DNA from 3 places in the Streptomyces sp. CNS606 genome. Region 1 is predicted to be linked to each of the others. Evidence: riboswitches for the same ligand, from Rfam matches in the RefSeq annotation. Region 1 holds a riboswitch; each other region holds the start of a gene.
The links. Region 1 has a riboswitch for cobalamin ahead of metE (5-methyltetrahydropteroyltriglutamate--homocysteine S-methyltransferase). Riboswitches for the same ligand answer to the same signal wherever they lie in the genome.
Positions count from the first base shown of each region.

Region 2: it holds a riboswitch for cobalamin, as region 1 does, so the genes downstream of both, cobN (cobaltochelatase subunit CobN) here and metE (5-methyltetrahydropteroyltriglutamate--homocysteine S-methyltransferase) in region 1, are expected to answer to the same signal.
Region 3: it holds a riboswitch for cobalamin, as region 1 does, so the genes downstream of both, K304_RS0102015 (cobalamin biosynthesis protein) here and metE (5-methyltetrahydropteroyltriglutamate--homocysteine S-methyltransferase) in region 1, are expected to answer to the same signal.

Region 1 covers NZ_AUFD01000031.1:17,710-22,000, reverse strand. The annotation lists gene K304_RS29930 (IclR family transcriptional regulator) at 1-316, opposite strand, end outside; gene K304_RS0118980 (dihydroorotase) at 316-1,716, opposite strand; cobalamin riboswitch at 1,964-2,147, shown strand; gene metE (5-methyltetrahydropteroyltriglutamate--homocysteine S-methyltransferase) at 2,324-4,291, shown strand, end outside.
Region 2 covers NZ_KE384521.1:72,700-76,990, reverse strand. The annotation lists gene K304_RS0120975 (precorrin-2 C(20)-methyltransferase) at 1-498, opposite strand, end outside; gene K304_RS0120970 (precorrin-8X methylmutase) at 495-1,163, opposite strand; gene cobG (precorrin-3B synthase) at 1,219-2,628, opposite strand; cobalamin riboswitch at 2,701-2,852, shown strand; gene cobN (cobaltochelatase subunit CobN) at 2,888-4,291, shown strand, end outside.
Region 3 covers NZ_AUFD01000006.1:43,017-47,307, reverse strand. The annotation lists gene K304_RS0102025 (putative cobaltochelatase) at 1-51, opposite strand, end outside; gene K304_RS0102020 (cobyric acid synthase) at 113-1,660, opposite strand; gene K304_RS0102015 (cobalamin biosynthesis protein) at 1,657-2,610, opposite strand; cobalamin riboswitch at 2,738-2,860, opposite strand; gene K304_RS0102010 (hypothetical protein) at 3,049-3,261, opposite strand; gene K304_RS0102005 (inorganic phosphate transporter) at 3,295-4,291, opposite strand, start outside.

The DNA of each region.
Region 1 (4,291 bases):
GCACCGTGAGCAGCACGGTCTCGGAGGTCTCGGTCACCAGGTCGCGCAGGAAGGGAAGGGCCAGGGAGCGGAGGGTCTGGCCGGTGCCCGGACCGTCCTGGAGACGGGACAGCCGCGGGCCGACACGGTACGTTCCGTGCCCGTCGGCCTCCAGGAATCCGTCGTCGACGAGCCTGCGGACGAACCGGTAGACGGAGCTGGTGGAGAGCCCGGTGCGCGCTGCCACCTCGTCGGCGCGTTGCGGCCCGCCGTCGACGACGGCGGCGAGGACGTTCAGCCCTCTCGCGAACGAGGAGGAACGCGGTTCGCCGGGCATCAGCCGTCCTCTTCCGGTGGTGCGGGGAAGGGCGCCGGGGCGAGGAAGCGTCCACGTCCCGCCGCGGAGCGCACGGACTCGCCGTCCCAGATCACCTCGCCGCGGGAGACGGTGCACCGCACCCTGCCGCGGATCCGCATGCCGTCGAAGGGACTCCAGCCGGCGTTCGACCGCAGCCGGGAGCCGTCCACCGTCCACTCCGCGTCCGGGTCGAGGATCACCAGGTCGCCGTCCAGCCCGGGCCGCAGGTCGCCCTTGCGGTCCGCGAGGCCGAAGGCGTGTGCCGCCCGCGTGGAGAGGCTGCGCACCAGCTCACGGGGCGTCATCCGGCGCTCGTGCAGGGCCGCGCCGGCCACCAGCGGCAGCAGAGTCTCCACTCCCGGCCCGCCGGAGGCGTTGTCGAGGACGTGGTCGCGCTGCTTGAGGGCGAGCGGCCACGGGGCGTGGTCCGAGGCCACCATGTCGAGGGCGCCGCTGCGGAGCCGGTGCCAGAGCCCGTCGGCCTCCGCCGGGGTGCGCAGCGGCGGGTTGTACTTCAGCCGGGCGCCGCCGCGGACCATGTCCTGCTCGGTCAGGGTCAGATAGTGCGGGCAGACCTCGGTGGTGACCGAGGTGCCCGTGCGTCGGTGCCACTGCACCAGGTCGACGGCGTGCGGCGTGCTGACGTGGCAGAAGTGCAGGTGCACGCCGGAGGCCCGGGCGAACTCGAGCACGGCCGCCACGGCGGCCGTCTCGGCGACCGGCGGCCGGGAGACCCCGTGCAGCAGCGGCCCCGAGGCGCCGGACGCCCGCAGCCGCGCCAGGTTCCGCTGCACGATCTCGTCGTTCTCGGCGTGGACGCAGACCCGGAGTCCGGTCCGGGCGATCTCGGCGAACGCGTCGAGCATCTCCCCGTCCGGAGTCCGGGGGAAGCGCCGGGGGTCGGTCTGGAAGGTGGACAGCTTGAAGCAGGCCGCGCCCTCGGCCGCGAGCTTCGGGATCTCGGCGATGCCCTGCCCGCCGGGCTCGACGGTCGCGTACATCCCGACGTCGAGGTGCGCCTCGCGCAGCACCGCCGCCCGCTTGGCGCGGAAGGCGTCCACCGACCAGACCGGCCCGGCCTCGTCGAACGGCATCTCCAGCAGCGTCGTGACGCCGCCCGCGGCCGCGGAGCGGGTCGCGGCCTCGATGCCCTCCCCCGCATGGCTGAGGCAGTGCACGTGCGGGTCGACTACGCCCGGCAGAACGTACGCCCCGCCCGCGTCGACGCGCTCGGCGGCGGGCGCGTCGCTCGGCGTCTCGCGCACGGCCAGGACGCGTCCGTCGCGCACCCGGACCTCGCCGCGGGGGTACTCCCGCTGGGAGGTCACCACGTGGCCGGTCACGGAGAGGTCCGCGTCGAGGTCTTCCGGGTCGAACATGCGCCAGACCCTGCAACAGGTGTCACGACCCGACAACCGTCTTCCCACCCTTTGGGAATCCGCAGGTCGTCGCGTAGTCGAGGGGTCACGAGGGGTCCCGGGCCCGGCGCGGACGGCGGCGGGGGCGTGCCGTCGTGCGCTCGGCAGTCACGGGTCCTGCCCGCCGGCGCGTGTCCCACGTCACCCTCCACATCGTGGACGTGATCGGCGGTCCCCGCGGCGGGCGCGTAGGCTCGGCAGGAGCAGCTGGTTCGCCCCCGTCCGCCAGGCGGGACGCGTCGCAAGAGGGAACCCGGTGGGAATCCGGGACTGCCCCGCAGCGGTGAGCGGGAACGACCGCCGTCACACGCACTGGGCCCGGCAACGGACCTGGGAAGCGACGGCCTGTAGGTGTCCTGACGGGACGCGCCCGCGAGTCCGAAGACCTGCCACTGCCCGTACGCGGCCGAACCGCGCACGGACATCCCGGTGACCTCGAGGGCGGGTCGGCGTACACACCAGGCGGACGACCGCGCCTTGCCGCGCGGGGTCGTCTCCGTCCGGTCCGTCACCTTCGCACCCTCGTCCCCTCCGGGACTCACAGGGACGTCTCGCGAAGGAGAACTCCGTGACATCGAAGTCCGCAGCCGCGGCAGCACGGGCCACCGTGTACGGCTACCCGCGCCAAGGCCCGAACCGCGAACTCAAGAAGGCCGTCGAAGGCTACTGGAAGGGCCGCGTCACCGCGGACGCCCTCCGTGGCACGGCCGCCGAACTGCGCGCCGCAAACTGGCGGCAGCTGGCCGCAGCCGGCATCCAGGAGGTGCCGACGGGAGACTTCTCCCTCTACGACCACGTGCTGGACACCAGCGTCATGGTCGGCGCCGTCCCCGAGCGGCACCGTGAGGCCGTCGCCGCCGACGCCCTCGACGGCTACTTCGCCATGGCGCGCGGCACGCAGGACGTCGCGCCGCTGGAGATGACCAAGTGGTTCGACACCAACTACCACTACCTGGTCCCCGAGCTGGGCCCGGACACCGCCTTCGCCGCGGACTCCCGCAAGCAGGTCGCCGAGCTGAAGGAAGCGCTGGCCCTGGGCCTGAGCGCGCGTCCGGTCCTCGTCGGCCCCGTGACCTACCTGCTGCTGGCCAAGCCGGCCCCCGGCGTCGCCGCGGACTTCGACCCGCTGACCCTCCTCGACCGGCTGCTGCCCGTGTACGCGGAGGTCCTGGCCGACCTGCGGGCGGCCGGTGCGGCGTGGGTGCAGCTCGACGAGCCCGCGCTCGTCCAGGACCGCACCCCGGCCGAGCTGAACGCGGCCGCACGCGCCTACCGTGAGCTCGGCGGCCTCGCGGACCGTCCCCGGCTGCTCGTCGCGAGCTACTTCGACCGTCTCGGCGAGGCCCTGCCGGTGCTCGCGAAGGCGCCCGTGGAGGGCCTGGCCCTGGACTTCACCGGCGCCGGCGCCGGCAACCTCGACGCGCTCGCCGAAGTGGGCGGGCTCCCCGGCAAGCGGCTGGTCGCCGGTGTCGTGGACGGCCGCAACATCTGGGTGAACGACCTGGGGAAGTCGCTGACCACCCTCGGGACCCTGCTCGGCTTCGCGGACCGGGTCGACGTCGCCCCCTCCTGCTCCCTGCTGCACGTGCCCCTGGACACGGCTCCGGAACGGGACATCGACCCGCAGATCCTGCGCTGGCTGGCCTTCGCGCGGCAGAAGACCGCGGAGGTCGTCACGCTCGCCAGGGGCCTGGCCGACGGCACCGACACGATCGCCACGGAACTCGCGGCGAACCGCGCCGACCTGGCCTCCCGCGCCGGCTCGGCGCTCACCCGTGATCCGGCCGTCCGGGACCGCACCGCGGCCGTCACCGAGGCCGACTCCCTCCGCTCGCACGCGTATCCCGACCGGGCGGCGGCCCAGCGCACCCGGCTCGGCCTGCCGCTGCTGCCCGTCACCACCATCGGGTCCTTCCCGCAGACCGGCGCGCTGCGCGCCGCCCGCGCCGACCTGCGCGCCGGGCGCCTCGACACCGCCGGCTACGAGGACCGCGTCCGGGCCGAGATCCAGGAGGTCGTCACCTTCCAGGAGAAGGCGGGCCTGGACGTCCTGGTGCACGGCGAGGCCGAACGCAACGACATGGTGCAGTACTTCGCCGAACAGCTGACCGGCTACCTCGCCACGCAGCACGGCTGGGTGCAGTCCTACGGCACCCGCTACGTCCGGCCGCCGATCCTCGCCGGGGACATCTCCCGCCCCGCGCCGATGACGGTGCGCTGGACGGAGTACGCCCAGTCGCTCACCGGCCGTCCCGTCAAGGGCATGCTCACCGGCCCCGTCACCATGCTCGCCTGGTCGTTCGTCCGCGACGACCAGCCGCGCGCCGACACCGCCCGGCAGGTGGCCCTCGCGCTGCGCGACGAGGTGCGCGACCTGGAGGCCTCCGGCAGCGCCGTCATCCAGGTCGACGAGCCCGCGCTGCGGGAGACCCTGCCGCTGCGCACCGGCGACCGGGAGGCGTACCTGGCGTGGGCCACGGAGGCGTTCCGGCTCACCACGAGCGGCGTGCGGCCGGACACCCAGATCCACACGCAC
Region 2 (4,291 bases), on a different contig from region 1:
CAGCGGGGTCCCCAGGCGGGCCGCCGCCGCGCTGACCGAGGTGACGCCCGGGATGACCTCGGTCGGGTAGCGGTGGGCGAGCCGCTTGTGCATGTGCATGTAGGAGCCGTAGAAGAACGGGTCGCCCTCCGCGAGCACGGCGACCGTCAGCCCCGCGTCCAGGTGTGCGGCGAGGCGTGCGGCGGCCTCGGTGTAGAAGTCGTCGAGGGCGCCGCGGTATCCGCCGGGATGGTCGGTCCCCTCCGTCGTGACGGGGTAGACCAGCGCCTCCTCGACGTGGTCCTCCCGGATGTGCCGCGCGGCGATGGAACGCGCGATGGAACGGCCGTGGCGGGCGCTGTGGTAGGCGACCACGTCGGCGGCGGCGAGGGCTTCGACGGCGCGCATCGTCATCAACGACGGGTCGCCGGGGCCGAGTCCGACGCCGTACAGCCGTCCCGTACCGGCGGCGGGGTGACCGGTCGCGGAGCAACCGGGGGCGGGGTTGGGGGCGTTCACTCTTCCTCGCTCGCGATCGCGTTGAGCGCGGCCGCGGCGAGCGCGCTGCCGCCGCGCCTGCCGCGTACCACCAGGTGTTCCAGGCCGGCCGGGTGTGCGGCGAGGGCGTCCTTCGACTCGGCCGCGCCGACGAAACCGACCGGCACCCCGATGACGGCGGCGGGGTGCGGGGCTCCCGCGTCGATCATCTCCAGCAGCCGGAACAGCGCCGTCGGCGCGTTGCCGACGGCGACGACGCCGCCGTCCAGCCGGTCGCCCCACAGGTCCATCGCGGCGGCGCTGCGGGTGGTGCCCAGCCGCGCGGCCAGCTCCGGCACGGACGGGTCGGACAGCGTGCACACCACGTCGTTGCCGGCGGGCAGCCGTTTGCGGGTCACGCCGCTGGCCACCATCTGCACGTCGCACAGGACGGGCGCACCGGCACGGAGCGCCGTGCGGGCCCGCGCGACGGCCTCGGGGGAGAAGGCGAGGTCGCGGACGAGGTCGACCATGCCGCAGGCGTGGATCATGCGCACCGCGACCTGCGCCACGTCCGGGGGGAGCCCGTCGAGGTCCGCCTCCGCCCGGATGGTGGCGAAGGACTGCCGGTAGATGGCGGCGCCGTCCTTCTCGTACGCGTAGGCGCCTGCGTGGCCCGCGCCACGGTGGTCGTCGGTCCGGTGCATGGGGGTGGCCCCGCCCCTCTCGGTGGTCCCGGTCGTCTGGTCGCCGCTCATCCGGTCACCCGTCGGCGGTGGTGGTGCGTGCCGCTGCGGCGGCGGTGAGCGCGGCGGCGAACTCCCCGGTGTCGTCCGTGGCGGGCACGGACACCTCGTAGCGGCCGTCGCCGGTGGCGACGGCGTCCACGTGCGGGCCCTTCGGACGTCCGCAGCGACGGGGGCAGCCCGACAGGTACACCGGCAGCGGCGGCCGGGAGTCGTGGGCGGCGGCCGCGGCGAGGGCGTCCGCGCGGACGTCGGACAGCGACGCCGCGCAGCCCGGGCGTCCCGCGCAGGCACCGAGGCCGAACCACGGCGAGGCGGCCGAGGTGACCAGGCCGGCCGCTCCGGTCTCCGCCGACGCGGCGGCCGCCGAAGCCGACGCGAGTCCCGGCACGACGACGCCGCGCCACGGGGTGACGCGGAGTACGCCGCTGCCCCGGGTGAGCGCCAGGTCGGCGAGCAGGCGCGCCTGGTCGGACGTGAGGGTTCCCAGTGGCGCGGTCACGCACAGGACGGCATGCCCGCCCCCGGGCGCCACGACCACGCCGGGCGCGGGTCCCGCCCCTTCGACGTGCGCGCCCGGGGTTGCGCGGCCCGCCCCGGCGGCGTCGCGCACGCGTGGGGCGCCGGCGTCGTGCCCGCCACCGGTGGCGGGGCCCGCGCCCGGTACGGGGGACGGCCGTCCGAAACGGGTGCGCAGCGCCTCGGTGACGGCGGCGGCCGTGTCCGGGGCGTCGGAGAAGCGCCAGGCGCCGGTGCCGAGGGCGAGGAAGGTCTGTGCGGCGTACAGCGCGGCGCCCGGAGCGTCCGCCGCCGGGACGGTGACCGCCGCGCCGGAGGTGCCGACCCGGACCACGGCCGTGGCGGACGCGTCCGCCGGGCCGTCGGCACCCGGCGCGGGCGTCGCCGCCGTCACCGTCACGTCGGCACCCAGCGCGGCGACGTCGCCGCGGCCGTCGTCGAAGGCGAAGAGGAAGCGCCCGGAAAGACCGGCTGCCCCCGGGTCGGCGCACAGCAGGCGGTCCAACTCGCGGACCCACGGCCGGACGTCGGCGTGCCCGCGGGCGTCCAGGCCGGACAGCGGGGTGGCCACCACGTTGCGCACCCGTTCGTGCGCGGCGGAGGGCAGCAGTCCCGCCTCCCGCAGCCGGGCGGCGAGTTCGGCGCCGCAGCCGGCGGCGAGTCCGCGGAGCTGGACGTTGCCACGCGAGGTGAGGTGGAGGGCGCCGTCGCCGAGACGGTCCGCCGTGTCGGCGAGCAGGTGTGCCTGGGCGGCGGTGAGCGCACCGCCGGGCACCCGTACCCGTGCCAGGGCGCCGTCGTCCGCGGCGTGCAGCCGCAGCGCGCCCGGGCAGGCGTCGTCGCGGCCCCGGACGGGGGCCGTGACGGGGGCAGGGCTCGCTGAGGTGCGGCCACGGGGCGTCGGCATCGCGGCGAGCATACAGACGGAAGGCGCCCGGACCGTATGCCCCGGATCACGGCTCGGAGCACCTGCGTTGCGCTTACGATGCTGGTCGGCGGGTCGTACGCCCGTCATCGCCGTTGACGGCGACAGGGGAGGAAGCCCGGTGCGATTCCGGCGCGGTCCCGCCACTGTGAGTCCGGTGCCAAGGAACCGGACGAGCCAGGAACTCCCGCCGTCCGACACCGCCCGGGGCGTGGACACCCCGAGGAAGGCTTCACGTCGCATGCCGCTTTCGCCCGCGGAACGAGACCCGCAGCCCGCCGACTCCCCCGGATCCGCACCCGACTCCTCCGGCTCCCCGGCCGTCCTGCTGCTGTCGACGTCAGACACCGACCTGCTCAGCGCCCGCGCGGCCGGCGGTCCCGTGCGCTACCGCTTCGCCAACCCCTCCCGCCTGGACCTGGACGACCTGCCGGGGCTCCTGGACGGCACCGGCCTGGTCGTCGTCCGGCTGCTGGGCGGGCTGCGGGCCTGGGAGGACGGGCTGGACGCGCTGCTCGCCGGGGACCGGCCGGTGGTGGTGCTGACCGGTGAACAGGCCCCGGACGCCCAGCTGATGGCGGCGTCGACGGTGCCCGTCGGGATCGCCGCCGAGGCGCACCGCTACCTCGCGCACGGCGGTCCCGGCAACCTCGAGCAGCTCGCGCGGTTCCTGTCCGACACAGTGCTGCTCACCGGACACGGCTTCGAGCCGCCCGCCGCCGCGCCGACCTGGGGCCCGCTGGAACGCACGGCCCCCGCACCCGCCGACGGCGCCCCCACGGTCGCCGTCCTCTACTACCGGGCGCACCACATGAGCGGCAACACCGCCTTCGTGGAGGCGTTGTGCGCTGCGCTGGAGGAGGCGGGTGCCCGCGCGCTCCCCCTGTACGTGGCGTCCCTGCGTGCTCCCGAGCCGGAGCTGATCGACGCACTGCGCGCGGCCGACGCGATCGTCACCACCGTGCTGGCGGCGGGCGGCACCCGCCCCGCCGAGGCGTCGGCGGGCGGCGACGACGAGTCCTGGGACGCGGGCGCGCTCACCTCGCTGGACGTGCCGATCCTCCAGGCGCTGTGCCTGACGGGTTCGCGTGCCGCCTGGGAGGAGAACGACGAGGGGGTGTCCCCGCTGGACGCGGCCGGTCAGATCGCCGTGCCGGAGTTCGACGGGCGGCTGATCACCGTGCCGTTCTCCTTCAAGGAGATCGACCCGGACGGCCTGCCCGCCTACGTGCCCGACCGCGAACGGGCCGCCCGCGTCGCGGGGATCGCCCTCCGGCACGCCCGCCTGCGCCACCTGCCGCCCCCGGACAAGCGGATCGCCCTGGTGCTGTCCGCGTACCCGACGAAGCACTCCCGGATCGGCAACGCGGTCGGCCTGGACACGCCCGCCAGCGCCGTGACGCTGCTGCGCCGGCTGCGCGCCGAGGGTTACGACTTCGGCGACGCCGAGATCCCGGGGCTGGCATCCGGAGACGGCGACGAGCTGATCCGCGCCCTGATCGACGCGGGCGGCCACGATCAGGACTGGCTGACCGAGGAGCAGTTGGCCCGGAACCCGGTGCGCATCCCGGCCGCCGACTACCGGCGCTGGTTCGCCGAGCTGGACCCGGCGCTGCGGCAGGCCGTGGAGGAGCACTGGGGGCCG
Region 3 (4,291 bases), on a different contig from region 1:
TTGCAGGTCCGGCATCCCCACGATCGCGGTGAACGGATACGGGGTGGTCACGCTGTGATCCTCCTGCGGGTGGTGGTCGCGGTCGTGGTCGTGGTCGGCGGCCGGCTGCGGCTCACGGCGCGCCCGGCGGGACGAACGGCAGCCCGCCCGGCGGGCCCTCCTCGATCAGCCGCAGCAGCGCGCCCGTGTCCGCGTGTTCCTCGATCAGGTCCCCCAGCCGGTCGAGTTGCTCCTCGCGCAGCCGCGCGAAGGCGGTGTCGGGAGCCGGGAGGAAGGCCCGGCCGGCGTCGGAGGCGACGCGTCGCAGGAAGGCCCGGCGGAAGGCGTCGGACTCCAGCGCGCCGTGCCAGTGCGTGCCCCACACCGGGCCGACCCGGCAGCCGTCCAGGGGGCGGCCGCCGGTGCCGTCGGTGACGAACGGCTCGCCGCCGCGCACGTCGGCGACGCCGTGGTGGATCTCGTATCCCTCGACCGGTTCGCCCAGTGCGGTGCCGGCCGGGCGGGCGAGTGTCTTCCCGGGGGCGAAACGCACCCGCACCGGCAGCAGCCCCAGGCCCTTCACGACGCCCGCACGCGACTCGACGTGGTCCTCGATGCGCTCGCCGAGCACCTGGTAGCCGCCGCAGACGCCGAGCACCGGCCGGTCCTCGGCCGCACGCCGGGCGAGGGCGTCGGCCAGCCCTCGTGCGCGCAGCCACTCCAGCGCCTTCACGGTGCCGCGGGTGCCGGGCACCACCACCAGGTCGGCGTCGGCCAGTTCCTCCGGCCGGTCGCAGAAGCGGACCACCACGCCGGGCTCGGCGGCGAGGGCGTCCACGTCGGTGAAGTTCGACATCAGCGGGACCGGCAGCACGGCGACCCGCAGCACGTCCGCGCCGTGCGGCGGCGCCGTCGACGCCTCCCGCACGGTGCCGCGCAGGGAGATGCGCAGCCCGTCCTCCTCGTCGATGCCCAGGCCGTGCCGGTGCGGGAGCACGCCCAGCGACGGGCGGCCGGTGAGCCGGTGCAGCATCTCCAGCCCCGGCTGCAGCAGCGTCGTGTCGCCGCGGAACTTGTTGACCAGATAGCCGCACACCAGCGCCTGATCCTCGGGGGACAGCAGCGCGGTCGTACCGAAGAACGAGGCGAAGACCCCGCCGCGGTCGATGTCGCCGACGACCACCACGGGGAGGCGCGCCGCCCGCGCCAGACCCATGTTGACGATGTCGTTGCGCCGCAGGTTGATCTCGGCGGGGCTGCCCGCGCCCTCGCAGATCACGGCGTCGTGGGTGGCGCGCAGCTCCTCCAGGCACCCGGCGACCGTCTCCAGCAGCTTCCGCTGCCTGTCCTCGTGGTAGCCGCGGGCGCTCAGTTCGCCCACCGGCCTGCCCATCAGGACGACCTGACTGGTGCGGTCGCCGCCCGGCTTGAGCAGCACCGGGTTCATCGCCGCGCTGGGTTCCACCCGGGCGGCGGCCGCCTGCATGGCCTGCGCCCGGCCGATCTCCGCGCCCTCCCGGGTGACGAAGGAGTTCAGCGACATGTTCTGCGCCTTGAACGGCGCGACCTTCAGCCCCTTGCGGGCCAGCCAGCGGCAGACCCCGGCCGTGACCACGCTCTTCCCGGCGTCCGAGGTCGTCCCCGCGACCAGCAGACCGCCGCCCCGCCGCACCGCGTTCACCGCCGCCTCCCCTTCCGCGCGGCCACGACCCTCACGGCCGTCGTCGTCACCAGCGCCAGCACACCGACGCGGCGGGAGAGCCGCACCGCGCGCTCGACGTCCTCCGTACGGACCGGCCGGCCACGGGCGTTGAGCACCGGCCGGTGCTCGACCCGCCCCGCGTACGCCAACGTCCCGCCCAGCTGTACGCCCAGCGCCCCGGCGAACGCGGCCTCCACCGGGCCCGCGTTGGGGCTGGGGTGGCGGGAGGCGTCCGCACGCCAGACCCGCAGGGCGCCGCTCGGGTCGGATCCGGCGAGTGCGGCCAGCGTGGCCGTCAGCCGGGCGCCGGGCCAGCCCGCCAGGTCGTCCAGCCGCGCCGGCGCCCAGCCGAAACGCAGCAGCCTGGGGGAGCGGTGGCCCAGCATCGCGTCCAGGGTGTTCACCGCGCGGAAGGCCACCAGGCCCGGCACACCGGCGACCGCTCCCCACACCAGCGCGCCCACCACGGCGTCGGAGGTGTTCTCCGCCACCGACTCGACGACCGCCCGCGCGACGCCCTCGGCGTCCAGCGCCTCCGGGTCCCGCCCGCACAGGTGCGGCAGCCGCCGCCGCGCCGCCGGCACGTCGCCCGCGGCGAGTGCGGCGCCGACCGCCCGCGCCTCGCGGATCAGCGAGGTCCCGCCGAGCACCGTCCAGCCGGCGACCGCGGCCAGCACCACCGAGGGCAGCGTCGAACGCGCCCTCCCGGCGGCCGCGTTGAGGCCCGCCGCGGCGGCCGCCACGCCGCCGGCGCACACCACGGTGCACAACGCCCCGGCACCGCGGTGGTCACGCCACAGGGCGCCTTCGGCCCGGTTCACCGCGCGGCCGAAGGCCGCCACGGGGTGTCCGCGCCGGGGGTCGCCCAGCGCGAGGTCGGCGAGGAAGCCGAGCGTCACCCCGTACGCGTACGCACGCGGACGCGGCATCAGACGACGGGCTGTGGAGCCTCGCAGGAACACGGCGAGGTGCGGGGTGGGGGAGCGGCGCAGAAGCCACGCATGGCGGAGTCCTCACTCAGGGTCCTCGCCCTGGCTCGACGTGTCCGGCGGCGAGAGTCTCCTGGCTCCCGGATCGGCGCCTCCCCGGCCTTCCAGCCCGCTGGCGGGCCGTGGCGTGTGGTGAGGGGCGCTCCCCGGTGACAGTGGCGGGACCGCGCCGGATTCGCACCGGCTTCCTCTTCTGCCGCCGTTCGGCTGCCGGAAGTCCATCACGGCCCCCCACGACCGTCAACTCGCCCCCGACCTGCGGCGAAGCAGTGTGACCACCCCCACGTCGCGCCGTCGCGTCCCGCCCGGGCCGCCTCGGGTACGCGAGAGGGGTGGGTGCGGCCCGCAGGCCGTACCCACCCCTCGGTGCGCGGGGGTTCAGGCGCCGATCAGGTAGATGCCGTACGCCACGGCGGCCGCGCAGACCGCGTAGCAGAGGTACGCGCCGATGCGGGCCGGCACGGAGGCGCTGCCGCCGTCCTTGCGCGGTGCGGAGCCCACGATGCCCAGGGTGAACACGCCGACCAGTGCGACGGAAGCCAGCAGGCTGACGCCGAACACGTTGATCAGGGCGGACCAGTGGATGTCCATGGTGAGTGCTTCGCTTCCTTCGGGTGGGGCGCGTCAGGCGCCGGAGACGGAGGCCTTGGTGCGGGCGTGCTCGGACTCCTCGTCCTGCGCGCCGTGCTGCTCGGGGACCGCGCCGGCCGGCGGTGGCGCGACGGCGCTCATCGCGGCGGCCACCACGCCCGCGTCCTGTGCGTCGGAGCGGGATTCCGGGGCGGAGTCCTCCGGCATGTCGTTGACGTTGGTGTGGTCGACCGGCTGCCGGCGCGAGGCCAGCCAGATGGCGCCGTTGACCAGTACGCCGAGGACGGCGACCACGGTCACGCCGACGTTGCCGCGCTCGGCCAGCAGCGCCGCGCCGCCCGCGACCAGACCCGCGGCCGGGACGGTGATGCCCCAGGCGGCCAGCATCCGGCCCGCCGTGCCCCAGCGGACGGTGCCGCCCTTGCGCCCCATCCCCGCGCCCATCACGGCGCCGGAGCAGGTGTGCGTGGTGGACAGCGAGAAGCCCAGGTGGGAGGAGGCCAGGATGGTGACCGCGGCGCTCGTCTGCGCCGAGAAGCCCTGCGGCGGGTGGATGTCGGTGAGGCCCTTGCCGAGAGTGCGGATGATCCGCCAGCCGCCGAGGTATGTGCCCAGTGCGATGGCGACACCGGCCGAGACGACCACCCACATGGGCGGGCCCGCGTCCGGGGCCAGCGCGCCGCCCGCGATCAGGGCGAGGGTGATGACGCCCATCGTCTTCTGCGCGTCGTTGGTGCCGTGCGCCAGGGAGACCAGCGCGGCGGAGGTGATCTGGCCGGCCCGGTAGCCCTTGCCCGCCTGCTCCTCGCTCACGTTGCGGGTGAGGCGGTAGGTCAGGCGTGTGGCGCCCCAGGCGGCGAGGCCGGCGACCAGCGGGGCGGCCAGCGCGGGGATCAGCACCTTGGTGACGACGACGTCGCCGTTGACCGCGCCGATGCCCATCGAGGCGACCGCGGCACCGAGCAGACCGCCCATCAGGGCGTGCGAGGAGCTGGAGGGGAGTCCGGCCAGCCAGGTCAGCATGTTCCAG